3 regions of the Blautia sp. DFI.1.216 genome follow, and region 1 is predicted to be linked to each of the others. Evidence: riboswitches for the same ligand, from Rfam matches in the RefSeq annotation. Region 1 holds a riboswitch; each other region holds the start of a gene.
What was found. A riboswitch is a leader RNA that binds a small molecule or an ion and turns the genes downstream of it on or off. The one in region 1 is predicted to bind cyclic di-GMP.

Region 2: it holds a riboswitch for cyclic di-GMP, as region 1 does, so the genes downstream of both, LJE11_RS14360 (substrate-binding periplasmic protein) here and LJE11_RS14580 (ABC transporter substrate-binding protein) in region 1, are expected to answer to the same signal.
Region 3: it holds a riboswitch for cyclic di-GMP, as region 1 does, so the genes downstream of both, LJE11_RS15345 (sensor domain-containing diguanylate cyclase) here and LJE11_RS14580 (ABC transporter substrate-binding protein) in region 1, are expected to answer to the same signal.

Annotation. Positions count from the first base shown of each region.
Region 1 is NZ_JAJDML010000044.1:5,969-16,803, forward strand. Features, by position in the region: gene panD (aspartate 1-decarboxylase) at 1-226, opposite strand, end outside; gene LJE11_RS14575 (DUF3786 domain-containing protein) at 761-1,381, shown strand; cyclic di-GMP riboswitch class I at 1,757-1,832, shown strand; gene LJE11_RS14580 (ABC transporter substrate-binding protein) at 2,050-3,828, shown strand; gene LJE11_RS14585 (ATP-binding protein) at 3,842-6,112, shown strand; gene LJE11_RS14590 (RNA polymerase sigma factor) at 6,485-7,066, shown strand; gene LJE11_RS14595 (hypothetical protein) at 7,069-7,845, shown strand; gene LJE11_RS14600 (ABC transporter ATP-binding protein) at 7,847-8,758, shown strand; gene LJE11_RS14605 (ABC transporter permease) at 8,739-9,908, shown strand; gene LJE11_RS14610 (hypothetical protein) at 10,037-10,333, shown strand; gene LJE11_RS14615 (RNA polymerase sigma factor) at 10,354-10,835, shown strand, end outside.
Region 2 is NZ_JAJDML010000042.1:20,676-31,510, reverse strand. Features, by position in the region: gene LJE11_RS14380 (putative ABC transporter permease) at 1-850, opposite strand, end outside; gene LJE11_RS14375 (hybrid sensor histidine kinase/response regulator) at 918-3,866, opposite strand; gene LJE11_RS14370 (ABC transporter substrate-binding protein) at 3,872-5,722, opposite strand; gene LJE11_RS14365 (ATP-binding protein) at 5,722-7,905, opposite strand; gene LJE11_RS14360 (substrate-binding periplasmic protein) at 7,889-8,704, opposite strand; cyclic di-GMP riboswitch class I at 8,884-8,977, opposite strand; gene LJE11_RS14355 (MATE family efflux transporter) at 9,140-10,483, opposite strand; gene LJE11_RS14350 (Lrp/AsnC family transcriptional regulator) at 10,702-10,835, shown strand, end outside.
Region 3 is NZ_JAJDML010000049.1:8,898-19,732, reverse strand. Features, by position in the region: gene sdaAB (L-serine ammonia-lyase, iron-sulfur-dependent subunit beta) at 1-210, opposite strand, end outside; gene mgtE (magnesium transporter) at 968-2,362, shown strand; cyclic di-GMP riboswitch class I at 2,848-2,923, shown strand; gene LJE11_RS15345 (sensor domain-containing diguanylate cyclase) at 3,028-4,746, shown strand; gene LJE11_RS15340 (LysR family transcriptional regulator) at 4,782-5,690, shown strand; gene nikB (nickel ABC transporter permease) at 6,205-7,149, shown strand; gene nikC (nickel transporter permease) at 7,146-8,012, shown strand; gene LJE11_RS15325 (ABC transporter substrate-binding protein) at 8,047-9,585, shown strand; gene LJE11_RS15320 (ABC transporter ATP-binding protein) at 9,726-10,613, shown strand; gene LJE11_RS15315 (ABC transporter ATP-binding protein) at 10,610-10,835, shown strand, end outside.

The DNA of each region.
Region 1 (10,835 bases):
CTGCTGCTCCATTCAGACAGATCATACCGCTTCCGCGTTTTCCGCAGATTGTGTATGTCTCGAATCGACTGCCGTTGTTCACATCTACAATCTGAACTTTCTCATATTCCAGTATTCCGGCAGCTTCCAGCAGTTCTTCATCCACAGTAATGCTTCCCACATAATCCAGTTCGGCCTGGACAACAGTTGCTCTGTGGATTTTTCCTTTTAACATTTCTATTGTCATCTTATATAGTCCTTTCCTGCGGGAAAAATCAGAGTCATGCAGCTCCATAAAAAGGAAATATACCTTTATGATCTGCAAAAAAAGCGCATCAGGATACACTTTGACCCTGAAACGCTTCTGATTGATTCCCTGTATATTGAGTCCTGTTTCTGATACATAAAATATGGCTTGTTATTCCATAGATTAGGGGAAATCTGATTTCCTGTATCATAAATACCGGCTCCTATCTTTTAAAATTACATACATCCTTCCGTTTCCGCTTTCGGGTTCCGGCTGGCTGTTTTTATATAAGATTCCAGTGATTTCAGCCAGAGTATAGTTTTGAGTCCAAATACTATCTCTGAGTGGTATTATTACATCTGGTCGGTTATTTGTCAATAAATTGTTTATCTACTGTTCACATACAACTATCCCAAATCCCGAGACGATAAAACATAATTGATTTCTGACAGACAGTTTGCTAGAATATATCTATGAAAAGAGAGTAGTGTGCCGGGCGGATTCGGTTAAATAAGAAATGGAATAAAGTATATTATGGATAATTATGAAAAACAGGTATATACGGGAAGAAAGTTGTTTCTAAAGTATGATCAGGATAAGCTGATAGAGAAATATGGATTGAAACATGATGAAGAATATCTGTATTTGAAATATATCGGAACAGAATATCGGATCGATCGCGGAAATGGTGCCATTGAATATGTTGCGGATGATGAATGGACGGATTGCAGAGAATATACAATTGTTATGACAATTTATGATTTTCTCTGTTGCTCCGGACAGGAAGTACTGCCGCCTTTGACCGGGCAGTGGCAGCCTGTGAGCAGGTTTGTAACTGCCGGAAGCAGTCCGTCAACAGCCCCCTTTGTGGAAAAGTATGCAAAAGCATTTTCAGGAAAAGTGGAAGAGGTAAAGCAGGCCTGCACCTGTCTGGGGGGAAAGCAGACGGAGCGTTTGGCAGGGGCGGATCTGACATTTGAAATGCCTGTTCTTCCGGGTTTTTCTGTGTTGCTTCAGTTCTGGGATGGGGATGAAGAATTCCTGCCAAAGATTTTACTGTTGTGGGATAAGGTATCGTTATCATATCTTCATTTTGAGACAACCTATTATCTTCAGGGAGATCTTCTGAAGACTATACTGCAGACCATCGGCTGAATACATTGCAGCCGGTCATTTGGAGGGCGGTACGCAGTATCTGAAAGCTGAACACAAAAGAGGGAAAGAACCGGATGAACTTGTCACTGCGAGAATTGAAGTGGGGGATCAGATGGAGCTGTTGTTTTAAGAATATGGAATAATCAATCTATAGCAATCCTCGTAAATAATGCATTTAAGAGGATTGCTATAAGTACAAATGAGCAGAAAACAGTAATGTCAATGTTGCGTGGAATTCGGAAGTAGGAGAACAGTTCGAATATATAATCGGCTGTTCTTTTTTTAGCGTTAAAGCGGCGAGGTTTTTCTTGTGTACAGTGGAATGTAGGAGTATAATGAAATCAATATTTTGCATAAATTTACAATCTGTAATAGAACGACGATCGGCAAAGCAGATGAAAGTCTGTGACGCAAAGCTACAGGGCCTGTAAAATGGCAGCCAGTTGCATGAAATGATGTGCGCTGTCTGTGAGACGGTGTTTTTTTATGTTATAGGAAATTACTCCGTAATGTTCCTATAACATAAAAAAGACCTCCGGGCAGGATCGCACTGCGACGGAGGGGAATTATGTCGCTGAAGCGACCCTTCGCAGGCGAAGAATCCTGCAAGCAGGGATGTTATTTCATAAACGGAACCATAATGATTTTATCGGAGAAGAGAGAAAAATATGAAAATCAAAAAAGTACAAAGTGCATGTCTTATTTTGGCATGTATAGCGGCAACAGGACTTATAGGGTGTGGGAAAACAGATGAAACACCAAAGAAGCACGAAGCAATTACTTTTATGGCTCCTTATCTGGAAGTGGACAATTTTATAGAAGAAGTGCATAAAACATATCCAGAGATTGAGCTTGAAGTAGTCCCGTACAGCGGAGCAAATACAACAACCTGTCTGCAGAATATGTTAGAGGCAGATGATCTTCCGGACATCTGCACACAGACTTTTTATAAGCCAGATGTGGTGGATGTCAGTGATAAGATGATTGATCTCTCAGGATACGATTTTACAGATAATTATGTGGAATCACGTCTGAAAGATGTATCCGATGAGGGTGCACTTTATATGCTTCCATCTTTGTACAACTGTTATGGAATCACCTATAATAAAACACTGCTTGAGAAGCATGGCTGGAAGCTGCCAACATCTTTTACAGAGCTTGAAGAACTTGCAGACAAGGCAAAAGAAGCAGGAGTTACGTTATGTATGGCACAGATTCAGTATCCTGGTTCAGCCTTCCAGTATATATGTAATATTGCGGATGCGGGATTCCTTGGTACTATGTCTGGAAAGCAGTGGCAGAAAGATTACCTGTCAGGAAAGGCAAATGTCAGTGACACGGAAGGCATGATGGACAGCATGGAATATATCCAGAAATGGAAAAATCTCGGTATGCTTGACTGCAGCAACAGTGATCCGGTAGATGATAGTAAAACAAGAGAAGCTTTTATAAAGGGAAATTCACTGTTTCTATTGGGACCACAGAATGGCATTATGGAATCAGAAGATACAACGGACAAATTTGGTCTGATGCCATACCTGTCTGAAGATGGAAGCAAGAATGTATTTATTTTAAATGTAAACCGTTTTTATGGATTGAATAAAAAGCTGGAGAATGATCCTGAGAAACTTGAAGATGCATTAAAAGTCATGAAGGTGCTGTCTACGGTAGAAGGAACCAGTGCCCTGTATCCGGACAGTACATTAAAAGCAGGACTGCTTCCTTTCAAAGATGCAAAGGCGGATGACACCTTCTATGCAGATATTTCGGATTTTATCAATGCAGGGAATACGACACCGTTTATTTATTCCGGATGGGAAAATACGATTGTAAATACCGGAACCAAAATGCTGGAATTCATGCAGGATAAGGCATCAATAAAGGATGTGGCAGATCAGCTGGATGAGGATCAGGACAGCGTGGTAAATAATCAGCCGGAAGTGATCACAACAGCTACAGAGGAAATTTCACAGGAAAGCTGTGCAAAGCTGGTGGGCAGATGCTTTGCCGAGGCAACCGGAAGTGACGTTGCTCTTATATCCCTTGGAACATGGATCAGTGGAAATGGTACGAACCAGAACAATGATGGTGTGAGCGGAAAACTGTATGCAAAGAATATTACAGACTATGATGTATGTATCATTCTTCCGACTGGCTGGTCACAGACGATTAAAACAATCAGGCTGACAGGAAAACAGATTCAGGCATTGTATGAAGAAGGTTATGATGCAGTTGGTACAGGCAAGAATTATCCATATATGTTGGTAAATCCTGAAGATATGGAACTGGAGGATGGAAAGACTTATCAGGTTGCAATTTCCGGAATCAGTGAAAAACTGGCATCAGAAACGGAAGTGACAGACAGTGGTGTTGTGGGTATGGATGCGGCAAAGGAGTTTTTTGGGCAATTTGAAACTTTAAGTGAAGCAGACGCTGAATGGAAATAAGCGGAGGAGAAGGATGCAGAAGGCAAAGAGTTACCGGAACTTAATATTGGGTTGTTGTATGACTGGTATAGCGATGTTTCTTGCATTCTTTTTCCTGTATCATACTTATATCCAGGATATTATCTATGAGGAACGATTAAACCAGATGGAAGAGGTTACCCGTCAAATGTTTCAAAATCTGGAGGATGTGATCGATTCCCATTGGAATCGGGTAACGGAAGAATGTAATTATCTGAGAGATGCAAACGTACAGACTACAGATGAACTCTGCAGACACATGAAAAAGAAATATGAATTATCAGCATATGCAGAGCAGAAGATTACGTTGATGGCAGTGGATTCAGAAGGCGGATATTATACAGAATCCGGAAACAAGGGACTTTTCCGGGAACTGGATTATTTTGAAGAAAGTCCTGAAAAGATCAGTTTTGTTTTTGATTCTATGACGGATAACCAGTCAAAGATGGTATTTCTGAATCGTTTGCCGGAGCCCATACATCTTCAAAATGGAGAAAAGAAAACTTCAATTCTCTATTTTGGAATTGCCCAGGACATGGAACAGCTAAATCCATATTTTAACTGCGAAGCTTATAACGGAAACAACAGTGTGTATGTACTGGATGATAATGGATCTAAACTGTTCAACAGCAATCAGGTGGAACTGATCAAGGGCCATAATGTATTTTCTGTTTTACAGAATATGAAGTATCTTCACAATTCTTCCTTTGAGAAAACAAAGGCGGAACTGGAGAAAAAAGACTGCAGTTATTCTAATGCAGTTCTGGATGGAACAGAATATTTTTACGGATTAAAAAGAATGGAAAATGCCGAATGGACACTTATCTTTCTGGTTCCGGCGGAGTATGTTGCTACGAATACATTAAAACTTGTCAATTTTGTTATGGTATTTATCGTTATCTTTACGGTTATCGTAGCTGCCTGTGTTATGATGGGGATTTCCTTTGTTATGTACAGAAATCAGCAGGAAGCAATCCGTTTGGAGCGGGAAAATAATGCCAAGCTGGAAACAGTGAATACAAAGCTGCGGCAGGCAAAACAGGCGGCAGAGGATGCTTTTCAGGTGGCACAGGAGGCGAACAGATCCAAGAGCAGTTTTCTTGCCAATATGTCTCACGATATACGTACTCCTATGAATGCGATCATTGGTATTACGTCCTTAATCAGACATGATGCCGGTGATAAAGGCAAGGTAATAGAGTATGCGGATAAAATTGATACTTCCTCACAGCATCTGTTAGGAATCATTAATGAGGTTCTGGATATGAGTAAGATTGAAGCAGGAAAAACTGTCTTCAAGTATTCTGATTTTTCTATTCCGGATTTTATACAGGAGATTGACACTATATTTCGTTCTCAGATATCTGAAAAGAAGCAGACTCTTACAATTACAAAAGAAAACATCAGGCATGAGTGGGTGAACGGGGATCAGGTTCATCTGATGCAGATTTTTAGTAATCTGCTGTCTAATGCAATAAAATATACACAGGAAGGTGGAGAAATTCAGCTTCTGGCAGAGGAATGTGAATCAAATTCATCTGTTTATGCAAAGTATCGCTTTTTAGTCTGCGATAATGGTATGGGAATGTCGGCAGATTTCAAGAACACGATTTTTGATGCCTTTACCCGTGCAGAAAATTCCCTGACAAATAAGATACAGGGAACCGGTCTTGGAATGGCAATCACCAAAAATCTGGTTGATTTGATGGGCGGAACCATTGATGTAGAAAGTGAACCGGGACAGGGCAGCTGTTTTGAGGTTTTTATGGATCTGAAAATCGCAGAAGAAAGATCTGTTTCTCCGGATTCACAGGCAGAAACAGAAGAGCAGGATGGCAATATCCTGAAAGGAATGAGATTTCTGTGTGCAGAGGACAATGAGCTGAATGCGGAGATTCTGACGGAACTGTTAAAGATTGAGGGCGCGGAGTGTACGATTTGTGAAAATGGTCAAAGGGTTCTGGAGACATTTGAACAGTCTGTTCCTGGTGACTATGATATGATCCTGATGGATATACAGATGCCTGTCATGAACGGCTATGAGGCAACGAAGGCAATCCGCAGAAGCTCCCATGAGCTGGCAAAGACAATTCCGATTATTGCCATGACTGCCAATGCATTCTCAGAGGATATTCAGCATTCTCTGACAGCTGGTATGAATGCCCATATTTCAAAACCGGTTGATATGAAGACGCTGGAAAAGACAATAAGAAGCATAAAATCCGGCGGCGGGGGGGGTACCGAAACGCAGGTCATTGCTCAGTAACCATTAAATAATAAACCCGTACTTGCTGTTTTGGATCAGGTGCTTGGAACATCATATGAGTTACATGAGTGAGGAAAAGTGGATCGTAGCTTAAAATACGAATCGTCAGTTTTGGGGAGATAAGAAATTTATCTCCCTGTTTTTCTAATGTATGCTCGGAATCTTTTTGTATTCGATTATGCACATCTATAACTTCTATACCCATATCGGGTAATTTATCAGAAACATGTAATTATGCAATATAAAGCAGAAGAACTCTTTCAATGCAGTTTTTCCATGAGAAATTTTATAAACGTAATAAGTTTTGTGAACTTTTTTACATCATTTATGGTTATATAATATGTAAGACGTTTTACAACAGGAGAATATATAATGAGTGACAGAAAGCTGCTGAAGAAAGTACGGGACGGAGATAAAGAGGCATTATCTGACATTATAAAACAATATTATGCGGACATTTTCCGTTTCTGTCTTTACATGATACAGAACGAAGAAGATTCCTATGATATTACGCAGGAAACTTTCCTGAAGTTTATGAAATATGGGACATCTTATCAAAGAAACAATCTGAAAGGATATCTTCTTACCATTGCCAGAAACCTCTGCTTTGATTATCAGCAGAGAAAAAAAGAGGCAGGAAAAAATCTCCGCAGTTATGAAGCTGAGAATGAAAACGGAATTCTTAAAATAAGTGAAAACACGAAAAATATTCAGCAATATCCAGATATTTGCGGAACAGATAAAATGAAAGAAATGGAAGATTATCTTTATCTGAAAGGACTACTGAACAGACTTTCCCAGGAGGTAAGGGAGGTAATCATTTTGCGTGCATATGAGGAATTGAAATTTAAAGATATTGCAAAGATGATGAATTGTAGTCTCTCTACTGCAAAGTCGAGATATCGTATTGGAATTCAGCAGATGAAAAATATGATAAAGGAAGGAGATCAATGAGAATGCAGGATAAAGATATCAGACGGCTTTTTCAAAAAGCGGAAATACAGGTTTGTCCGGAACAGAAGCGGATATTAAAAATGTATGAATATCTTCAAAATGAGATCGACAAAAATGAAAATAAAAAGCAGAGAAAAAGAACAGAGATTTCATTGAGGGATATTTTGTGGCAGCAATTCAGACTTATAGATAAAACATATGTAATTGTGTATATTATGGCAGTTTTTGCAGGTTTTGCGCTGATGGTATTTTTGCAGTATGCAGGAACAGGGAAAAATGATGCGATAATGGTAAGTATGATAATTTCTGGTTGTTTGAGCACGCTTTCTGTCTGGGGGATTAACAAGTTATATTTTGGAAAAATGGCAGAGTTGGGAGCAACCTGTTATTTTGATACCAGAATGTGTGCGGCAGCAGGGCTGATGGTTATCGGAAGCATTAATTTTACAGTTATTATGTTATTGGCATTATATTCAGGAAATACATGGGAAGTATCAAATTTGCAGACAGTGATATATATTTTGACAGCATATCTCGTATCAGGTTCATTAGATTTCGGGATTTTACTTTTTAAAACAGGAGAAAAAGCATCAGTGGCAATGGCAGCAGGAATTCTTATCTGTTCAGGTGTTTGTATAGTGGTATCAAACATTTCTGGCGCATTATTTTCTGCTTCAATCAGTATATGGGCAGGTGTGTGTGCAGTGGCAGGAGGATTAACATTTGTGCAGGTAAAAAGATTGTTCTCGGCAGGAGAAATGGTGTTTGAGGAGGCATAATATGCATGAATTAAAGTTATACGAGGTTCAGAAAAAATATAAAGACAAAACAGCGGTGAAACAGGTAAGTTATACATTTAAACATGGAGTTTATGGTCTGCTCGGAGAAAACGGGGCGGGAAAAACAACTCTGATGCGTCTGATCTGTGGAGTTTTGCAGCCAACCACAGGAAATATTTATTATGATGGAATGGAAATTGCTCAGATGGGAGCAGAGTACCGCAGGCTTCTGGGGTATCTGCCACAGGAACTGGGTTATTATGACAATTTTACAGCAGAAAGATTCTTGAGATACATAGCTGCATTGAAAGCTATGTCAGCGGAGTGTTCCGAGCAGAGGATTCAGGAACTGCTGGAACTGGTAGAACTTCAGAAGGATAAAAAGAAAAAGCTTAGAACTTTTTCAGGGGGAATGCTTCGGAGAGTAGGAATAGCCCAGGCGTTGCTCAATAATCCGGAAATTCTGGTTCTGGATGAACCGACTGCAGGATTGGATCCGAAAGAAAGGGTAAAATTTAGAAATATTATCAGTTCATTGGGAAAAGAAAAAACAGTATTACTTTCGACACATATTGTATCCGATATTGAATACATCGCTGATCAGATTTTAATTATGAAGGATGGTGAACTGATCTGTAGTGGAACAGAACAGGGGATTACTGCAAGTGTAAAGGGATATGTCTGGAAATGTAATGTTTCGACTGATGTGGCACAAAAACTTTGTAACCAGTATATGGTAAGTAACCTGAGAAACGGCAGTGAGGAAAACCAGGCAGAACTGAGGATTATTTCAGAAAAATGCCCATTTCCCGCTGCTGAACTTGCAGAGGAAACACTGGAGGATGCATATCTTTATCAAACACAGGATATTAACAGAATAAGGAGCAGAAGAGATGAGAATACAGTTGTATAAGATGGAACTTTATAAAATTTTTCACAGGAAGATTTTCTGGATAGGAATATTAGCAATCTTGGGATTGATGTTTGTGTATTTCTGGTTTGCGGAAGTGGGAGATGAGAGATGTGTAATAGATGGTCGGAGCTATTCAGGATATGAAGCAGTACAGATGAATAAAAAAATTACAGAAGAGTATGCGGGTACTGTCACAGATGAAAAAATCAATCAGATTGTAGATAAATATGGACTTCCTTCGGAATTAAATGAAAATATGTCTGGCTGGAAGAACGGTAATTATCTGAATGATTTTGTAACAAGATTTTTTACAAATGGAAGCTGGGAGAATGGAGTAAAACCTACAGAGCGATATAGGCTTAAGGACACTGATTTATGGAAAGCCTATAAAGAATACAATGAAAATATAGACAGCAAATCAGAAAAAAACGATAAGAAACAGATGAAAAATGAGATATTGTCAATGTGGAAGCTCAAACCAACACTGGAATATACCACAGGCTGGAAAGTTTTCGGAGAACTGCTGCAGTTTGGACTGATTTTGGGAAGTATTATGATCCTCTGTGTGATTTCAGGTATTTTTGCAGAGGAAAGTCAGACAAAGATGTTACCAGTAATCTTTACAACAGTGGAGGGGAAAAGGAAGGATACTTCAGCCAAAGTTCTGGCTTCTTTTACGATAACAGTTCTGTTATATGCAGGAATTACAGGAAGTGCATGGGGATTATGCAAAATCGTGTATGACTTAAAGGGAGGATACAATCTGACAGGAGTAGTCATTTCGGGAAGTATGTGGAAGACAGTGGATAAAGTTCCATTTTTCAGTTATTTGTCAGTGCTTTTGATATTGGGGATGTTGGCATTTTTATCATTAAATGCCATTACATTGTGTATTTCAGCATATCAGGACAGTATGTTTGGAGCTGTAGTTGTAACTGCAATATGCTGGGCAATTCCATTGCTTGTACGGATTTTTTTTGGTGGATTTGTATGGATTTTGGTGGACTCGATGCCGATGTTTCTCATTATGCAGGTGAATCTGAATGATATATACAGTATCTGGTACGTTGTAGCTGTAATAGCTGTGGGTGTGTTGGCAGTGTCTCTGACCAAAGGGATATTGCATTATAAAGTTAAACAGGTAGTGTAAGAAGAAATTTACTTGTTTCGGTTAAAATATCAAAATATAAATTTTCCTGTAACGTTTCTTCTGTCTGTGACTTAGTTATATAGAAAGACATCAGATAAAATAATGATACAGCAGACAGGAGGATCATCATGAAACGATATTTAGGAATATTCATTCTGACAGTTATGGTTGGTTTATCAGGTTGTGCATCTGATACAGACAGTGATACTCAGGTGAGCAGCCGTGCATATTCAATGCAGATACAACAAAATCAGAACCGTGTTCAGACATTCAATGGAAGAAGACAGATCAGGTCGTCAGATGGATCTATGTGGACACCGCCGGCAGGGTCATATCAGGATAAAGATGGTTATATTCTGGATAAGGACGGCACCACGATCGGCCAGACAGGGCCATTAAAAATCCCGAAAGATGCAGTAGGATAATAAAAATACAAGGAGCAGGAATGGAAAAATCAGAAATCGAAACAATCTACCGGAAGTATTTCCATGATGTCTTTCTCTATATCCGGGCACTTTCCGAAAATGAAAGTCTGGCAGAGGAGATCACCCAGGAAACATTCCTGAAGGCAATGAATAATATTGAGAAATTTGATGGCCGGAAGGATATCCGCGCATGGCTATTTGTAATTGCGAAGAATACATATTTCCGCTATTGCAGACGAAATAAAATCTATGTAGGCGAAGAATTTTCAGAAATAATGCAGGATTCCATGCAGGATACATCCCCGGCAGTACTGGATCAGATCGTGCAGGATGAGACAGTTCGGAATCTCAAACGCTATGCAGAACTGATACCGGAACCCTACAGGGAAGTATTTCACCTGCGGATATACGGTGAGCTCTCCTTTGAGCAGATCGGAAAATGCTATCAGAAAAGTGCAGGGTGGGCAAGAGTAACTTACCATCGTGCACGCCAGATGATACG
Region 2 (10,835 bases), on a different contig from region 1:
AATAGTCTCTGTGCTGCATCTTCGGAAATGCCTTGATGATACGCCCCTGACCGACAACGGTATGATTGGTAATAGAACTGGACAGTTCCTCAAACTGAGCCTGAAGCTCCGCTCTTTTTATACGAAGCATTTCGATAGATTTTTCTCGCTGTGCGGCAGTTGCATCACGCAATTCTGCTGCTGCAAGAGTTGCCTGAACCTTTCCTTCTCCCACTTTCTGTGCTGTGCCAATCGTAGTCGTAGCCAGAGTATCACTCAGTTTATCACTTACAATTCTCAAATCTGAACGAACTTTATCCAGTCTGGTAAGCTTTTTATTCAGTCCCTGGATCACTGCTACCGTCACAATAAAATCTGTCAGATACACAGCATACAAAACTGCTATCACAATCCACTCCCAGGTTGCAGGTGTATGTAACGCATGTGCCTCTACATACTTCTGGAAAACTTTTACCACCATAACGATAGCCAGTCCCCAGATCAGAGAAAACTCCAGACAAATGTAGCCATGAAAATTGAAGGGTTTATCTGAATAATCCCACCATCTTGCATGGAAACACACATCCAGCAGCCAGCCTGCAACCAGTTCCACCGCAGTTGCCAGAACAATTCCAAACACAAAAATCATTCCATCACTCATCTGACGCCCGCTGCCCTGAATTGTATTGAGCAAAGCAAAAACAGAAAGCACCCCAAATCCATATACCGGGCAAACCGGTCCATTCAGGAAACCTCTGTTTATAACTTTTCCCAACGCTACTGCATGAAAAATAACTTCAACAACCCAGCCGCCAAAAGAATAAATAAGAAAATACAGACATATCTGAAAATACGTCATTCCACAAATCATTCGTTGCTCCTCCTTGCTTTCATCAAACCACTTTTCATATCCCATTATCACAGTTCAAACAGAAAACTTACCCCAGACTGTTTTGTAATGTACTGATCAACTCCTCTATAACAATTGGTTTGGATAGAAATCCATCCATACCACATGCCAGTGCTTTCTTTCTGTCTTCGTCAAAAGCATTGGCAGTCATGGCAAGGATCGTAATTCCCGCCAGTGCCCGATCATCCAGTGAACGGATCTGCTCAGTAGCCTCATATCCGTTCATTACAGGCATCTGCACATCCATAAGCACCAGATCATAATCACCTGGTCTTGAATTCTTAACCTTCTCCACAGCCTCTGCTCCATCTTCCGCTGTATCAACCTGAAAACCATATTCACTAAGGAGTGCTACTGCAATTTCTCTGTTCAGTTCATTATCTTCCACAAGCAGTATTTGCCTGCCTCTGAAATCTGAATCTGCTGCCGGAAGAATATTATCCTCTGCCCCGGCCTGCTTCTGACCGATAGCAGCCATCAGAGTCTCTCTGATATCTGACATAAACATAGGTTTGGCACAGAACGCAGTCACCCCTGCTGCCCTGGCTTCCACTTCAATATCTGACCAGTCGTAAGCAGTCAGGATAATGATTGGCGTATCATCACCAAGACTGCGGATCTGACGGGTAACTTCAATGCCATTCATATCAGGCAGACGCCAGTCAATGATATAAGCGTGGAATGCATCCCCCATTTCCATAGACTGTCGTGCACGGAGAACAGCCTCCTTACCGGAAAGTGTCCATTCCGAACGCATTCCAACCTTTACAAGCATCTTAGTCACACTGTCACAGGTATTGAAATCATCGTCTACTACCAATGCCTTCAGATCTTCCAGTTCTGCGATTTTCTCTATACGGTGGTTCTCAGGCTGAATCCGCAATGGCAGACGGATAATAAATTCAGTACCTTTGCCCTGTTCTGTCTGAACCTCAATGGTTCCGCCCATCATATCCACGATGTTCTTGGTGATAGCCATGCCCAGTCCTGTACCCTGAGTCCTGCTTACAGTGGAAGTCCGCTCTCTCTCAAAAGGAGAAAAGATCTTCTGTACAAATTTCTGACTCATGCCGATTCCGTTATCCTTTACCCGGATTTCGTACAGTTCACAGCCTCTCTGTGTACCCGGATACTCTCTCAGCCGAACAGAAACGGTTCCGCCTGCAGGAGTAAACTTGATCGCATTGGACAAAAGATTCAGCAGTACCTGATTCAGCCTGGTCTTGTCGCAATAAACATCCTCATTGGTAACATCCATGACATCCATGTAAAGCTCTAACTGTTTCGCATGGATCTGTCCGCTGATAATGGTTTTCAGATCATGAAGAACCTCTGACAGACTGACTTCCGTCTCTTCCAGATGGATTTTCCCGCTCTCAATACGGCTCATATCCAGGATATCATTGATCAGTGAGAGCAGATGATTACTGGAGGAAAGAATCTTACCCAGATAATCCCGAACCCTTTCTTTATCATCAATGTTGCTTACAGCCAGTGTAGTAAAACCAATAATCGCATTCATTGGTGTACGGATATCATGAGACATATTGGAAAGGAAGGTGCTCTTTGCCTTGTTTGCAGTCTCCGCAGCGCGGACCGCCTCAGAAAGGGCCTGATTCATTTTTCTATCAGAGGTACGATCTGACAGAACCAGGATATATTTCTTTTTTCCGTTTACCTCGCTGCCCATTGCAACGTTATGAAACCAGCGGTGTTCTCCTGTTTTCTGATGAACATATTCAAGATCCCATTCCTGCTGCTCATGAACCTGGATTTCTTCCAGATACTTCTTCTCCGGATCTTCAACGTCCCCGGGATGCAGTTTCCCAAGGACACAAATATCTTTACGAATCTGTTCTACTGTAATTCCCAGCAGTTTTTCCACATTGGGACTGACGTAATCTGCCTGATATGTTTTTGCATCCAGCATCAGGAAAACGTCATCTACATTCATTGACAGCTTTTGAAACAATTCGTCCCTGTACAGGATCTCCGTATCCTTTCTCTTCAGGTTTACCCTGTTTTTCCGGAGAATAATTCCAATAAAAAGACCGGCAATACACACCGCTACTGCACTTACAAGCAGCACAGTGCTACGCTGCAGAACATTCATACTTGCATTGACGATATCAGCCTGGACAAGTCCCAGAAAGATCCAGTCCTGAGGTTTGGATTTCTCATAGACCAGATAGTAATCCTCTCCATCCAGATTTATCAGCATTGCATCTGTATGTCCTTCCTTAAACTCTTCTGAAAGCTTAAGGATCTCTTTTTCAGACAGAGTAGAATGTTCTCTCAGAATCCCAAAGAAATTATACACCTCTCCCCATGCCTCAGAAGAATGATCCACAACAACACGGCCATCCGGATGAACCACATAACTCTGGGCATTTCCATTGAAAGCAGAAATATTCAGCACATTTACGATATCAGAGTTTTCATAGGCAATGGCAATGGCATCATATTCAAAGCCCTGATAACTTCCATGAGGCCTGGGAGTGGCAAAAACAAGGAGCTGGGATTTTCCGGGAACTGTTGCATTGGTTATCACATCATTTCCCTGCCGGATCTCATCTTCAATATTTTCCTGTAATCCCAGATACCCGGTTTCACCTGTTACCATCTTATAGTTCCCGTCCGCTGACAGGAAATAAAAATCTAAAAAGCCTGCATCTTCCTGTGCTTTCTCTATATACTCACGAATTTCACTTTCATCGGAAGTGTTCTGCAGATATTCCCCCCATATATGGAGATAAGTCAGATTCTTATTTGTCAGCTCACTTAGCATATTATCAGACTGATGAAAAATTTCTGTCAGGTGAGAAACACTTTCCTCATAAACAGTCTTCGATACAAACCCCAAATATTGGAAAACAGTCAAAAGGATTCCAACAAATAGGGCAATAAGAACTGCTGCATTCCATCGTTTTCTCACAACCCGTTTCTTTCTGTTTGTATTATGATTCTTAACATCCATTCTTCTCACCTCAGAGTAATGTAGTCTTCAGGCTCTGCAAGAATGGCATTACCATCTGAAACATATGTTGTCCAGGTATCTTCCACAGAGGTATCCCCTCCATCAAATACAATATTTTCCTCTGCCGGATAAGCTTCCATATATTGTGGTGCTGCAAGGCAGGTCACAGTAAAAGTATCCTTGTCCTGAATCTGTTTTCCATTCTTTGAAACTTTACTCAATGTATAACCATTATCCGTTTCCCTGATTTCTACAGAAATACCACTGAACACAGGCAGAGAGCCACGGTTAAAGGGGATAAAGCCTCCCTGGTAGCCTTCTACGAAGTTTCTGACCGTTTCCTTCAGTTCTGCCCCGCTCATCTCACTGCTGTAAGCGGAAAGCTCGTTTGGCATAATCATGTTGCCTGCCATTTTTTCTGTATAACCGGCCTTCAGTACATTTCCTGTAAAGCTGTTTCCTGTTGCAATCAGCACATCCGTCCCATAAATACCACGCAAAGTGTTTGCCATAACAGAATAGGCTTCATTGCCTCCGCTGGTATGGAAACGATTGGAATAAGTTTTCTTTGAATCCAACACAATATCCTCAGAAGTGGATTTTTCTTCAAGAAGCTGGGAATTAAATGACTGATAAGCCTGCTCTGCATTATATTCTCCTGAGATCATCTTAGACACCACATCCCTAGAAATGGAAAAAAAGTCATTTGACGCAATACGGATATACATATGGTTTTCTTCGATCACAGGTTTCACATCCTTCAGATATTCCGTAAGCCGGAAATCCACATCCTGGCTATAGCTTAACAGATCCTGCCCATCATAAATGATCCGGTTCTGCGCATCCTCTGAAAGCATTGTGTTCAGTACCTTCATTGCTTTCTGCCGACGTGTTTCATCCTTTGTCAGGTCACGGTTTAAAGCTATCTGGAAATATGGTGTAGTCATCAGCCACTTTTCGCCGTTCTGCTGAAAGAATGGCAGGAATGTTGTGTTAATGCCCTGATCCTGGAACATTTTTACACCGGCAGAACTGCCGAAATACATGGCAAGCTTACCACTTTTGTACATCTCAACCACATCATCATAATTCATATCCAGATCATCCTGGCTCAGCCCTGTATCCTGAATAAACTGCTCCATACGTTCAAAAGCCTCCGGCCAGACGGTACTGTCCAGACCTTCTCTCTTTGTATTGTCCGGGTCACTGTAGATGGTACGCCACTTACGTCCATCCCCAGAAGACAGCTCTGATGCAGACAGACCCTGCAGTGTTTCCATACAGGTATAATCATAGTAATAGTCTGCAGTAAACCCACGGATACCCACCTCATCAAATGCCTGGCAGGCAGAAACGAAGCTTTCATAATCCGTTGGAAGAGGAATATCATACTTTTCAAAAAGATCTTTGTTCACTACAAAGCCATGGGCATCTGCACACACAGGAAGCCAGTTTACGCTGCCATCCTGATTTTTGAAATTGTTAAGGTAGGTATCATAGACAGCACCTGCAGCATTGGTTGTGGAAAGATCCATCAGACTGTCCTTCAGGGGGCTTGCATCATGGAGGGAAAACCTGCAGCAGGTTATAATATCCGGCAATCCGCCGTTTTCATTCAGAAAACGATAGAAATCCAGATCATTATTGCCTACTACAAATTCAACGTTGATATCCGGAAGCTGTTCCTGGATGTATGGCGCATATTTTTCATACAGCTTTGTGCTCCATAAATACACTGTGATGGTTTCTGCATCTTCTTTTTCCGCACTTTTCCCGCCGCAGCCAGACAGAAGTGATACGGCTGTCACCATCGCCAAAAGCACAGAAACTAACTTGTTCCATTTTTTCTTTTTCATTATAACTTCTCCCTCTGATCGCGTTTTACTAACTCATTGATCACTTTTACTAATAATTTCCCATCAACAGGCTTGGCAATATGTTCATCCATTCCTGCTTCCTTTGCTCTCATTTTGTCCTCAGTGAACGCGTTTGCTGTCATGGCAATGATCGGTATCACTTTTGCATCCTCTCTGTCCAGAGAGCGGATCATCTTTGCTGCTTCATATCCATTCATGACAGGCATCATAATATCCATAAGAATAGCATCAAATTCTCCAGGTCTGTTTTTTCTGAATATGTCAACAGCCTTCTGTCCATTCCATGCTTTTGTCACCACAGCGCCTTCATTCTGAAGCACAAATTCTGCAATCTCCATATTCAGCTCATTATCCTCTGTCAGAAGAACATGGAGTCCATGGATAGAAGTTTCCGTTTTTTCTTCAGCTTCAGTCCTGTCCTTCATATCTGTGTCAATCCGGAATGGAATCCGGATCACAAATGTAGTCCCTGTGCCTTCTTTACTTTCAAAGGAAATGGTTCCGCTCATTTTTTCCACCAGTTTTTTTGTGATTGGCATTCCCAGCCCTGTTCCGGCGAATTTTGTGCGGCTTCCTGCATGTTCCTGTGCAAATGGTTCAAAAATGCGTTTCTGGAATGCCTCTGTCATTCCAATTCCGGTGTCTCTGCAGACAAATTCCAATGTGGTCATTGCTGTCTGTTTCGATGGGATTTCCCGACAGCTGATATAGACATATCCGTTTTCTTTGTTATATTTCACCGCATTAGACAAAATATTCATTAGAATCCGTTTCACATGCACCGGACTTCCAATAAGATTCCAGTGTGTAACTTCTTTCTCTTCCCAAATGATCCGGATATTCTGCTCTGTAGCCATATGTTCGATCACACCCAGTATTTCCTCAGAAATACTGTTCAGATTAAATGGGATTTCTTCCAGAACCACTTCATCTGACTCCAGCTTGCTCATGTCCAGAACCTCGTTTATCAGTTCCAGCAACAGATGAGATGCCTCTTTGATCTTTGCCCTGCATTCCGTCTGTTTCTCCATATTGTCTGCATAATAGTCTGCCACATTGATCATGCCGCAGATTCCATTGATCGGTGTCCGGATATCATGGCTCATTCGCTGCAGAAACTCGGTTTTTGCCTCATTGGCTGCTTCTGCTTTTTTTGCTGTTCTCAGAAGTTCTGCTTTATATTTTTCATCTTTTTCCTGTTCCTGTTTCCGGTGTGCCAGATCCGCTCTGTAACCCCAGAAGCAGAATATACCGAATATGAGTAAATAAAGAAAAACGACAGCTGTTACACTTAGCGGCAGGTTACGGAATACTTCCGTATCCGGAAGATAGGCATAAATATAATAATCCCGCTGCTTCAGCATGATTCCATAACATCTGGTTCCTTCATTTTTTAAATGAAAAATATGCTGACTGTCTGTATGCTCTTTCATTGCCTGGACAACCTGATTGCCGGCAGTATCCTGTCCCAGCAGGCTTTCATCGTTGCTGGCAACGATGGTTCCCTTATCTGCAACAATAATCGTTCCATCTTTCTGAGTGCTATAGCCATTTAAAAGGTTCTGTATTGTCAGGGTATAATTTCTGACAAATTCCGGAGATGTGTAATAATAAATTGCAACCATACCTGGTGCATCTTTTCTGGCACAGGCTGCAATGTCGATACGTGATCCGTCTTCTCGGTCAATCCGTTCCGAATAAGATCTTTCTTCATATCCGGTAAAATCCATGATAATGTCTTTTTGCAGATAATCTGTGATCTCATTGGTCAGAGCCTCATCCATGCTGTATTTGCAGACTGTCTTTCCCTCTGCATCCAGCACAAGGATACCATCCACCCAGAGGGTCTGCAGATTTTCTTTCAGAAACTCCTGGCTTAACCGGCAGCCGTTTTCTGTTTCCATGTCGATATTCGTACTCATCTGTCTGGCACTTTCAATGGCGCGGAGGAGACTTTTAGATTCCGAAGCTTCATTATAATGGGTGTAGGTGGAACACTGCACTTTGACATAGTTTACAGTTTTCACCATCCTGTTCTCTGCTTCCTTTTTCTCTGCCTGAAAAAAGTAATACAGGGAAGCTGCAGTCACACAGATTCCAAGCAGAATGCCGAATATCCAGAATCGCTTTACTTTTATTCTTCTCCTAATATCCAAGATTATCCACCTCCAGATACTTCTGGGGATCATCCAGATATTTTTTAATGATTTTCAGGGATGTGCCATCCTGACGCATTTCTTCCAGCGTCTGATCCATCTGCTCACAAATTCCTCTGTCATCCTCTTTTGCAAAAGCAACACCTATCCCGACCACCATCAGCGGATCTTCCAGGATACGGAAGCTTGCATCATAATCCTTCATGTACTGGACAATGGATTCCTCATGTGCAGCAACTGCATCTACATATCCTTTTCCCAGAAAGGTATAGATTAGTTCCCTGTGCCCAAGACTGATCAGATTGCCCAGTTTGGGGATCCTTTCATCTGTCCGGTTCAGAAAGATGCCTTCCGGTTTGGTTGTGGACTGGACGGCAAGGTTCTTTCCCTCCAGATCACTTAGTTTATAGATATCACTGCTCTCATTTACAGCAACTACCTGGCGGCTTGCTATGTAGGGTCCTGCCCAGCGGTAATCGTCAAGGCGTCCTTCCATGGAAAAACAGCCCATAATACAGTCGATCTCTCCGCTTTCTACCAGTTCTTTTTTCTTCTCCCAGTTGATCTGGACAACATCCACCTGATACCCCATTCTTCTGAAAGCTTCTGTAGCCAGTTCCACATCAATTCCTGTGGGGATTCCATCTTCATTCAGATAATTGTATGGCGGATAACTGTCACTGCCCAGGGTGATAACGGGCTTTTCTCTTTCTTTTTTAGTAACATCTGCATTTTTGCACCCTGCCAGGGCAGTTGCTAAAATTCCCACAAGCAGAATGCCTGCAATCACTCTTTTTCCTTTCATCTTTTCTCCATTCCTGCTGTTCTTCTCTATTTTCCATCAAATTTAACCGAATCAGGTAAGTCCCCTGCGGAGGTTGCGAATATCCGCTTGAAGACAAAAAAAAGTTCCTTGTAAAAAATTTTACAGGAACTTTTTCCATAATGCCCATTTAACATTTACCTTTTTTTATTACTGAGGCATGATGCAACCGGCTGGCATGGCCAGATTTCAATCTGACTTTAGCTCCTTCTGGCTTTGCGCCCCGGCTTTTCAACCGGTTTGCCAATAAATGCCATAAAAAATTATTTTTATTATAGCACTCATACTATATCATGTCTATAAGAAAATATGTTACTGTTCACAGCAACACGCTTCGCAGGATATTGCCAGTGAACAGTAACGAAAATATACCTCTTAACATACAAATCCAGCTTCCCATCAAAACTTAAGAGAAATTTACCGGAATGAAACTCCTTCATCAACCGGCCATGATTTTCTAAGTGCCCCATAGGAGATCAGAAAATTCGCAAGCCATCCGGCCGGTACAGCAAGCCAGACAAATGCAATTCCATAACGCGGTGCAAAAATCAAGGCAACTGACAGCCGAATGGCAAGGTTTACCATATTGGCAATGAGAAACGGCCGCATAATTCCAAGTCCACGAAGAACTCCATCTGTTGCCATCTTAATACCCATAAAAATAAAGAAATATCCCAGCCATTTCATATAATCCCCGGACACCTGATATGCCAGAGCGGTTCCATCTTTTCCAAGGAATAAGGAAGAAATTGGGGTGTGCAGTGTTTCAATGACTATGAAAGCAAGGACTGCGAAACACAGATCTAACACCAGTGCAGCGTGATATCCTTTTTTAATACGTTCAATTTTCTTTGCTCCAAGATTCTGGGAAACATAGGGCGAAACCGCATTTCCAATGGATACAAATATCAGTGAAAAAACATTCTCTACTCTCATGGTTGCCGCATAACCTGCCAGCGCCTGTGTACCGAAGGGATTTACAACCGCCTGTACGATCATCATACCAATTGACACTGTGGATTGCTGAAGAACCGATGGTACTGCAATACGAAGCATGGAATGTAACTCCTGCCTGTCAAACCAGTTAAAGCGGCTTTTATATCGACGCATCCGGTTAAAGAAAATCAAAAGCGAAAACACTGCGGAAATCCCCTGCGCAATGAGAGTTGCAAGGGCGGCACCGAACACACCCAGCCCTAAACCTGCCACCATCCAAAGATCCATAACAATATTCAAAACAGAAGAAAATATCAAAAGGCCCAGCGGAATCTTCGATTCACCGATGGAATTGAACATCGTTGAAAGGATATTGTACATAAACAGAAAGGGAAATCCCACAAAATAAACACGCAGATACAGTACCGCTTCATCCAGTATGTCAGCAGGTGTTTGTAATAAACTCATCATAAAATGAGAAAAAACAAAGCCAAAAACCCCCAGAAGTATACTCAGAATCAGAAAACTGATCAACGATGTTGACACAATTGTTTTCATTTTGCTATAATTCTGAGCTCCAAAATAGCGGCTCACAAGTACACCTGCTCCTACACCGGCTCCCAAAGCCACACAGATGAAAACATTGGTCAAAGCGGCACAGGCTCCAACTGCCGCAAGTGCAGAGGATCCCACAAACTGACCTACGATAATGGAATCAGCCATATTATATACTTGTTGAAAGAAGCTGCCCAGAATCATAGGCATTGCAAAAACAGTCAGTGCTTTAAGAGGGGCATCTGTGATTAAATATTCATCTTTTGACATTCTCATTTTCCTCCATCAATTCCTGCTTTTTATCCGAAATCACGATTGTATTTTCAAAATGTAAGTTTAAGATTTCGTTACGCAACAATTATATGTAGTTACAGCAAATAAGTCAAGCTGCTGTTTACTTTTAGTAATATAAATGATATGATATTTGATATTGAAAAAAGCTGCTATCAGATGGATATTATTTTATATTATTTTACAGGAGGGAACTTATGTACCTGGACGGTTTAGATGAGCTGGATCAGAAGATTATCCGGCTGCTTATAGAAAACGCACGTATCTCTTACTCTGATATCGGTGAAGAAACCGGTATTTCCAGAGTGGCAGTAAAAGCCCGTATCCAGGC
Region 3 (10,835 bases), on a different contig from region 1:
TCCCATAATACCACCCAGCAGAGCTCGGTCAGTACCGTGACCATGGTAAGTTTTTGCAAAAGAGCCGTACAGGATGAAGTCGGCTCTCTTTAACGGGCCTTCGATCATTTTCTGGGCAAGATAGGAAATACGCGCCGCACCTGCGGTATGTGAACTTGAAGGACCGATCATGTTCGGCCCCATAACATCAAATACACTGATAAATGACATATTTTTTCTCCTGTGAATATCAATTATAGTCTTGCATGTTTATGGCAATAATCTTATTATTTGCAAATTTCTGATTATATTCTATCATTTAGGAATAAAAGAAGCAAACTTATCGTTAACATTAACAAAAATTAATGTAAAAATGAGAAAACAGGGTTGCTTTTTCTCTACTGGGCGGTTACAATAACTGTGCAAATTGAAAATAATTTTAAAAATGCTGTTTCAAAATAGGGAACAGCATAAAATTTGCTGTTAGAAATCAGATTCCCGAAAACAGGGTCTGATATCCGAAATCGTAAATTTTAAAGAAAAGGCAGGTGGAACAGAATGGATAATTGCGATTCTCATGGGCGAAGTAGTAGCACAGGATCTGAATTAAAAAGAGTATATGAGTATAGCAGCCGTTTTTGTTCTGCTGTAGTCATATATTTTCAGGATTTTCCATGTATGCATATAAAATAGGAGTTTTTTACTGTCTGTAATCTGACAGTTTCTGTATGTGGAAGATCGGATGTCTTTTTCATTTCTTATCCTGTATTTATGAAATTCCCCCGAATCATGCAATTACATATTGAGCAGTAATGATCCGGCGAAGATGCCGGACAGTTACGGACAGCGGATGAATAGCAGGTTATGGTTTGATACCCTGCGGTTTATTGTGCTGGAAAAAGCATGGAAGAAATGGCAGTAAAATGTAATAAATAACAGACTGCTTTCTTTTGGTGTGCTTTTATGCAAAAAAACGGAGGATGAAAGAATGGAGAAAAGAGTACAGGATTATTCCAAAGAAATTCTGAAGATCATCCGCAGCAACACCTCTCCGGCCGTTATGGGAGAAAGGCTGCAGGATTATCATGAGAATGATCTGGCAGATGTAATGCCGAAACTGACTGTACAGGAGCGGTGCAAGCTGTACCGTATCCTGGATATAGATATGCTTTCTGATATTTTTGAATATACAGATGAGGAGAATGCAGCAGAGTATCTGAATGAAATGGATGTGAAAAAAGCAGCAGCCATTTTATCCAGAATGGAGACAGATGCTCTTGCAGATGTATTAAATAAAGTTGAAAAAACAAAGAAAAAAATACTGATCGATCTGCTTGAACCTGAGGTTCGACGTGATGTGGAGATGATCGCATCCTTTGATGAGGATGAGATCGGAAGCCGCATGACAACAAATTATATTGTGATCACAGATAAACTGACAGTTAAGCAGGCAATGAGCAGTCTGATCGAACAGGCTGCAAAAAATGACAATATCTCCACTATTTTTGTAGTGACAGAGCAGCAGAAATTTTATGGGGCCATTAATCTGAAAGAACTGATCATTGCCAGACGGGATGATCTGCTTGAGAATCTGGTGGTGACTTCCTATCCATATGTATATGCGGAAGAAAATATTGATGAATGTATCGAAGAACTGAAAGATTATTCTGAGGATTCTATTCCGGTTCTTGACAACGATAATCAGCTTCTGGGTGTCATCACATCTGCCAGTATCATTGACCTGGTTGATGATGAGATGGGTGATGACTATGCGAAGCTGGCCGGTCTGACAGCAGAAGAGGATTTAAAGGAGCCACTGAAAGAAAGTATGAAGAAACGTCTGCCCTGGCTGATTATTCTTCTGGGACTTGGTATGGTAGTTTCCTCAGTGGTAGGAATTTTTGAGAAGGTGGTGACTGCACTTCCGATTATTATGTGCTTCCAGTCTTTGATCCTTGATATGGCAGGTAATGTGGGTACCCAGTCTCTGGCTGTGACGATTCGTGTGCTGATGGATGAATCTCTGACAGGTAAGCAGAAACTGGAACTTGTGTGGAAGGAAATGAGAATTGGTCTGTGTAATGGCGGACTTCTTGGAATTCTGTCTTTTGCGCTGATTGGATTGTATATTTATCTGTTTAAAGGAAAAACACTTTTGTTTTCCTATGCAGTATCCGGATGTATCGGTGTGGCACTGTTGTTGGCTATGTTGATCTCCAGTGCAGTAGGCACCTGTATTCCATTGTTCTTTAAGAAGATCAATATTGACCCGGCAGTAGCATCAGGTCCGCTGATCACAACAGTGAATGACCTTGTTGCAGTAATTACCTATTATGGCCTGAGCTGGCTGTTCTTATTAAAAATGCTGAATCTTGCAGGCTGAATTTCAGATAATAAAAACAGGTCCTGTATCTTTGATTATAAGATATTGGATCTGTTTTTGTATGGAGTTATTATAGTTGGTCGTTATCCCGTAAAATACGGACCTGTCTTAATATTTCAGAGGATTAATTATGACAAATGTAATGTATGTCGTTTGCAATCTGGAATAAATTTTGTGAAATAAGGAAAATAGCAGTTGACATTATTCAGGGGATATGCAAATAATATATTGCAATTAGTGTTTAACTGACCTGACGATTGAAAGAGGCAAGTCGTTATTTGGATTTACAAAGCATATAAATGTTACTGAGAACGGAGTAAACAGTAACAAATAAACAGCGGTGCAGGAAATATTAATGGTAAACAGTAATAAGAAATGAAAAATATAATATATATAATGTGTCTGTGAATAAACCAGTGTGCCGACAAGTTGATTCTTCGAGAAATCAACTTGTTGGCACACCAGGTAACTGTATAATTCCACAGATACAGTATCAGCAAAACAGTCGAAAGGCTGCGGCGCAAAGCTAAAGGGCCTGTAAAATGGCAGCCAGTTGCATTTATACAGAGAGTAATGTCTTGTTGTATTGTAGCGGGCATTATTCTCTTTTATTTTAAAGAAAGGTTGAGAATATCATGTCAGAGCATAGGTGTATGCTTAACAAAATGAATAAGATTGAAATATATGTCGCAAATGAAGATACGGATATTAATCCTTCAGTTCAGGAAGCTATTGAATATGTACTGAAACAGAATGATCCGGTGGGAACAGTCGCCGGTTATTATGATGAGAAGCTGACAATCTGGAGTGTAAGTAACTATTTTCTGCAGCTTTTGGGGTGGGATGACCTTGATGAATTTATGAAAGCATCAGACGGCTCTATGCTCAGTGTGGTCTGTAATGAGCAAAAGCATATATTTTCACCGGAAGGACTTCATGATTTACAGGGTTCTCACACCTTGTATCTTACAGACAGTAAAGGTTTATCAATATCGGTAAGGATTGTGAAGGCAGATGCCAGGGATAATAAAGGACGGCCAATCTGGGTATTATCTGTCAGATCTGATCACTTTGCCCGGAATCAGGAAGCAAGGGAAGCTGCTTTTCACCGGGCTTTTACAGATATGAATCTGTGTGAATATTATGTGGATCTTCAGGAAAATACATTTGAATCTATGAAAGTAAAGGGCTCGCTTCAGGAAATTTTCAACAAAAGCCGGACATGGGATGAACTGATACAGATGTTTCTTAATAATTATGTCTGTCCTGAGAGTAAAGAGGCGGTTGCGCAGATTTACAACCGGGAATATATTATGAAGGAACTCAGAAAAATTACCGGGGAACTCAGTCAGGAATGCAAAGCAGTGTTTGACGGAGAGCTGCGTATTATCCGGAATGTAGTGATGGAGGGAGATACAGATGAGAACGGAGAGGTCAGACACGCCATGATTTTTCTTCGTGATGTGACGGATTCGAAAAATACGGAAAAAGAATGCAGAGCGATGTTAAAGCAGAACATCGCCATGGACCAGCTTATTCAGGGAGTAACCAGGATTGTAGAGCGTTTTGCAGTTTGTGATCTGGACAGCGGGATATACGAATATTATGAGATGAACAATGAGTCTTATTATAATCCTACAGGTGATTACAGGGAGCTTCTTCAGCGTATGTCCGGAGAGTATGTGGTACTTACGGAAAAGATAAATATACAGATGGATGATCTGCTTTCACCGGAACATCTGAGAAAAGTTATTATGTCTGAGGATGATCTGTATACCTTTGAATATTCTACTCTTGACAGATCTTCTTATAAAGTAATGTCAGTGATACCTGTGGAATGGAAAGGCAGTATACTGTCCAAAGTAATGCTGATCGCTCAGGATATCGGGCAGAAGCATGAACTTGAGAAGCTGGCAAATACGGATGCACTGACAGGACTTTATAATGAGCGTTATCTTTCCGAAAGATTAAAAAGAAATGGAAAGCTGCATAAAAAATTTGCCATGTTCTATCTGGATCTGGACAGGTTTAAGCCTGTTAATGACACTTATGGACATGACATGGGGGACAGATTGCTGAAGGCGGTTTCCCGGAGATTGTGTAAATGTATCAGGAAGACAGACTATGCCTTCCGCATCGGTGGAGATGAGTTTTCCCTGATCATTGAGGAGGGCAATATTAATGATGAATTCTGTGAGATGATGGTCAGAAGAATAAAAAGTGTCATTGACCGGCCTTTTGATATAGAGGGTCGTCTGCTGAGCGTGGATACAAGCTGTGGCTATGCTATTTATCCGGAACACAGCCAGAAGATCGATGAAATCCGCATTATGGCAGATCACAGAATGTATGAAGATAAAACTCAAAATAGAAAAAAGGGTTAATGGCGGATAAAAACAGAAAGAGGGATAAAATCTTTATGGATTTAAAACAATTACAGTATTTCGTAGTATGTGCGCAGACTGGTTCATTCAGTGATGCTGCGAAAAATCTGTATTCTACACAGCCCAGTGTCAGCAAGGTGATCAAGGGACTGGAAGATACGCTGGGAATGCAGCTTTTTGAACGGCTGCCAAGAGGAATCAGACTGACAGTACAGGGGCATAAGATGTATGAATATGCGTCGAAAATTATAAATGAAGTAAATGTTCTGGAAAATATGGCTTCCAGCGGAATGACAAAATGGATAAGGATATCTCTAAATCCCAGTTCCTGGTTTGCCAATCAGTTTGTGGATTTTTATAATGAAACCTATGAAAAAAAGTACCATTTCCAGGTAACAACAGCAGGCGTACAAAGCGTAATGGAAAGAGTCCGGGATTATATGGATGACATTGGTTTTGTATATATCCTCAGTCAGCAGAAGGAAAATTTCCTGTATGAACTGTCAAAAAACAAAATGTATTTTGAACCCATCTATGAAACAGATGTAATGCTGTATCCGGGAGGGCTGACAGAGCTTTACAATTCCGGCAAAGAGAGGGTAGAACTGGAAGATCTGAAGGACGTCCGTTTTATACAGAATTATCAGGATGAATTTTTTGACATCGGTGCTGTAAAAGAGGATGCATTCCAATGGAAGGATATTGATATTTCCGTGCTGACCAACAGTGATTATATTATGGAAAAAATGCTGAAGAACAGTAAGGTGGCAAATATAAGCGGAAGTTACCTGTCAGAAAACAAAGAAGGAACTACACCGGGAATCCCTCTGGATATTGGAGACAGTAAAGTGATTTTTGGTTTTATACTCCACAAAGGAGAAGAAATGGATGAGAGTGTGGCAGAGCTTGTGGAGTTTTTAAAGAGCAGACTGCCGAAGCATTAATTGCCGAAGCATTAATAAAAATTGCAGTTGACTTTTTAACTTATTTTGCATATACTAATAGTAGCTAAGAAATGAAGTGAAATTTCCATGAAGCGAAACGAAAGCCCTCAGAGTTGCCGCTCTGAGGGCTTTCTTGCTCGTTACGGAGAGCTGTTCCGTTTAGACTGTTGCTGTCTAATGTCCGCTGTCCAGCCATTTGCATATGTAGTAGCTAACTACGCCTGCTATGACAGAGACAAGAAATGAAGTAAAAATTGCTTCCATGAAACTCACCTCCTTCCTGCTGGAGGTTCGACAGCTCTTGTAGTATAACATAGTTTAGAACAAAATGGGATGGTTGTTTTAAATTATTGCTGATATAAAAAAAACCTATTCCAAAAATGACGGTAGATATTCAAATTAAGAATAGCTTATAACCCCCAGGGTGGGTTGTGGGCTATTTTTGCTTTTGTTAAACTGAACGGTGGCAAATTAGGAGTACAATTTTCAAAAATTATAAAATGGAGATAATCAAATGAGAAAATATGCATTCAGACGACTGCTTCAGCTGATTCCCATTTTATTTGCGATTACTTTTCTCTCTTATGGCATGATGCGGATTGCGGGAAGTGATGTAGTAACACAAAAAATGGAAAATACAGGACAGATCCTGTCAGAAGATAAGTTAAATGCAGCCAGAGAACAGCTGGGACTGGACAAACCATTTCTGACCCAGTATTTTGTGTGGCTTGGGAAATTGCTTCATGGAGATATGGGAAACAGCTATGTATCCAGTCTTCCGGTTTTTGATACGTTCATATCGAAGCTTCCGGCAACGCTGCTTCTTACAGTGACATCTATTTTGCTGACTATCATCATATCAATCCCTCTGGGGATTCTGTCAGCAGTAAAACAGAATACGATCACGGATTATCTGATCCGTTTATGCAGCTTTATAGGAAACAGTCTTCCTAATTTTTTTGTATCATTGCTGTTAATGTATTTTCTTGCGATCCGGTTGCGGATTTTTCCGGTTATATCCAAAGATGTAAGTTTAAAGAGTGTGGCAATGCCGGCGATCACTCTGGCAATTGCCATGTCAGCCAAGTATCTCCGCCAGGTCCGTGCAACTGTGCTGGATGAATTAAGCAAAGACTATGTGGCAGGAGCGAAAGCAAGAGGAGTAAAGTTTTCTGTCACTCTTTGGAAAAGTATTATGAAGGCTTCGCTGGTAACCATCATTACCTTGCTGATGCTGTCAGTGGGAAATCTGCTGGGAGGAACTGCAATCGTAGAATCAATCTTTATGTGGGATGGAGTTGGAAAGATGGCAGTAGATGCCATCTCCATGCGTGATTATCCTATTATTCAGGCCTATGTTATGTGGATGGCGATCATCTATGTTGTAGTAAATCTGCTTACAGATCTGTCATACCGGTTCCTGGATCCGAGAATCCGTCTGGGAGGTGTGAAACAATGAGTGAAAAGCAGAATAAAAATGTGACAGTGCGTGTACAGAAGATTAAGAAAAACCATATAAAACAAAAGCTGATCTTTTTTCTTATTCTTGCAATAGGGCTTGTAATACTTGCAATTTTTTCAGAGCATCTCTGTCCATATGACCCTTATGCACAGGATCTGGCAAGTGCACTTCAGCCCCCCAGTCTTCAGCATCCTATGGGAACAGATACATATGGGAGAGATATGCTGTCCAGAGTGATAAGTGGTGCAAGAGCCAGTATTTTCTCTACCTTTATCCTGGTTGCTGTGATCGCTGTGCTGGGAACAGCTGTGGGTGTATGCTGCGGATATTTTGGCGGAGCTGCAGATGCTGTTATGATGAGGATTTCAGATGTATGTCTTGCTTTCCCTGGGCTTGTATTTGCCATGGCGATCGCGGCTATTCTTGGGGGAGGCATTCAGAATGCTGTTATATCACTGGCAGTAGTAAGCTGGCCGAAATATTCACGTATTGCCAGAGGGCAGACTCTGGCATTAAAAGAGGAACCCTATATTCATGCTGCCATACTTGCAGGTGACAGCTCAGGTCAGATTATGCTCAGGCATATTCTTCCAAATATGCTGGGACCTGTTCTGGTAACAGCCATGCTTGATATCGGTACCATGATGATGGAACTTGCAGGTCTGTCATTTCTTGGACTGGGAGCACAGATTCCCATGGCTGAGTGGGGAAGTATGATGAGCAGCGGACGAAGTATGATCCAGACATATCCATGGTTAGTATTATCACCTGGAATTGCAATTTTTATATCTGTGGCAATTTTCAATCTGTTAGGTGATACAGTCCGTGACTATCTGGATCCGAAGAACAGCCGTTCATGATAAGTAATATGAAAACAAACGAGGAGGAAAGAAAATGAGAGCAAAGAAATTTCTGGCAATGGCAATTGCCCTGGGACTGGCGGTAGGAGCGACAGCTATGCCAACACTGGCAGCAGACAAAAAGACATTTGTATTTGGTGATACCACCTTTAATGCGGAAAATGAAGAGGCAGATATTAATCCACAAAATACATATGCAGGATGGGCGTGTATCCGTTATGGAGTAGGGGAAACTCTTTTCCGTTATTCCGATACCATGGAGATAGAGCCATGGATCGCAAAAGAGTATGAAAATATTGACGAGCTGACCTGGAAGATCACACTGAATGACGGAGTTGTGTTCTCCAATGGACGTGCCTGTGACGGAGAGGCAGTAAAGGAAAGCCTGGAGGCTCTGGTTGCCAATCATGAGCGTGCAGCAGGAGATCTCTGCATTGATACTATCGAGGCTGACGGAAATACTGTTACCATAAAGACTACAGAACCGAAGCCTGCACTGATCAATTATCTCAGTGATCCTTATGGATGCATTATTGATATGCAGGCAGGTGTCAGTGATGATGGGATCGTGATTGGTACAGGTCCTTATGTGGCAACTGAACTGGTGACAGATGATCATGTTAATCTTGTAAAGAATGAAAACTACTGGAATGGAGATGTAAATGTGGATGAGATCACTGTCCGCACAATTTCTGACGGTGATACACTGGCAATGGCTCTTCAGGCAGGGGAGATCAATGCTGCCTATGGTATGGCATATGCAAGCTATCCCTTATTTGAAAATGATGATTTTACATTTACCAGTACAGCTACAAGCCGTGCATTCTATGCATGGATGAACTTTGAAAGTCCTGTAACATCTGACCCTGCAGTGCGCAAAGCAATTGCCATGGGTATTGATAAGGACAGCTTTGTGTCTGTGCTTCTGAATGGATATGGATATCCTGCAGTCGGTGCTTTCCCGGATACTTTCTCTTTTGGCGGACAGAATCTGACAACAGAGAGCTATGATCCTGATGGGGCAAAGAAGGTTCTGGAGGAAGCTGGATGGGTGGATTCCGATGGTGACGGTATCCGTGAAAAAGACGGACAGAAACTGGAAATCCGCTGGCTTACTTATCCAAGCCGTCAGGAGCTTCCGCTTCTTGCAGAGTCTGCACAGGCGATCTTAAAAGAAATCGGTATGGATGTTCAGGTGAATTGTACCTCTGATAATAATACTATCCGTAAAGATCCTACATTATGGGATGTATATGCAAGTGCCATGGTAACTGCACCTACAGGAGATCCGGAGTATTTCTTCACTTCCTGTACACTGGATGAATCTGCAAGCAATAACGGACATTATCACAGTGATAAACTGGAAGATCTGGAAAAACAGATGAAGCAAGAATTTGATGCAGATAAGCGTTCAGATCTGGCAATCCAGATGCAGCAGACAATCCTGGATGATAATGCCTATGTATTCTGTTCTCACCTGAGAATGAGTATGATCATGCAGTCTAATGTAACAGGACTGACTGCACATCCATGTGATTATTATGAACTGACAGCAGATCTGGATATTAACTAAACTTGAACGATGATATTTCAGGGGTAAAAGGTATTTTGCGTTACTGCTCACATATCACTATTCCGCGAGGTGTTTTGGCATGAATATGCCAAAATCCCGAGACATACAAGCCAAAATTCCATTGCCGCAGGCAATCTGGAATGAATTTTGGCTACGTTACTGAGAACGGAGTGGGAGTGAACAGTAACTATTTTGCCCCTGATTTGGTAAGGATTAACAAGGATGGTTTACAGATGGATAGAAAAATACTGACCTACGATTCCGTAGAGATATCATTTGGCGGAAAAGCGGTGGTTCATGATGTGAGTTTCTCCCTTGAACATGGAGAAATACTTGGTCTTGTGGGGGAATCAGGCAGTGGAAAAAGCACTCTGATCAAAGCTGCAATGGGACTTCTGGGATCGGATGGTCTTGTGACAAGAGGAGATATCCGATATATGGATCAGAATATCCTGGATATACCGGAGAAAGAAAAAAGAAAGATCAGAGGTGCAGGAATTGGAATGATTTTTCAGGATGCAGGTGCCTCTCTGTGTCCGATTCGCACCATCGGAGAGCAGATTTACGAAAGTATGTGTGCACATACAAAGATAACAAGAAGTGAGGCTAAAACCAGGGCAATGGATCTGTTTGACAAACTGAATTTTAAGGATAGCCAGCGCGTGTGGGACAGTTATCCATTTGAACTGTCAGGCGGAATGAATCAGAGAGCAGGTATTGCAATTGCCATGCTTATGAATCCGCCCATCCTATTTGCGGATGAACCGACCAGTGCTTTGGATGTGTCTGTACAGCGTCAGGTTGTAAGGGAAATGCTTAAGTTAAGAGAGTTGTTTGGAACTGCAATTGTGATCGTGACACATGATATCGGGGTAGTCCGGGCAATGGCAGATACTCTGTTGGTTTTGAAAAATGGCAAAACAGTAGAATATGGCACAGCAGACCGTGTACTGGATCATCCCCGCGATCCGTATACCAGGAAATTGCTGGAGGCTGTACCAAAGCTGCAAAGGAAGGTTAGAGTATGAGCATACTTTTAGAGGCAGAACATTTAACAAAAATATTTACCCAGAGAGGAAAAAATCCTTTGAAAGCGGTAAAGGATGTAAGCTTTACACTAAAAAAAGGAGAAACGCTGGGAATCGTAGGAGAATCCGGCAGCGGGAAAAGTACCATAGCAAAGCTGCTCACCCGGCTGACTGATATCACAGAGGGCACACTGAAATTTGAAGGAAAAGATATTACAAGAC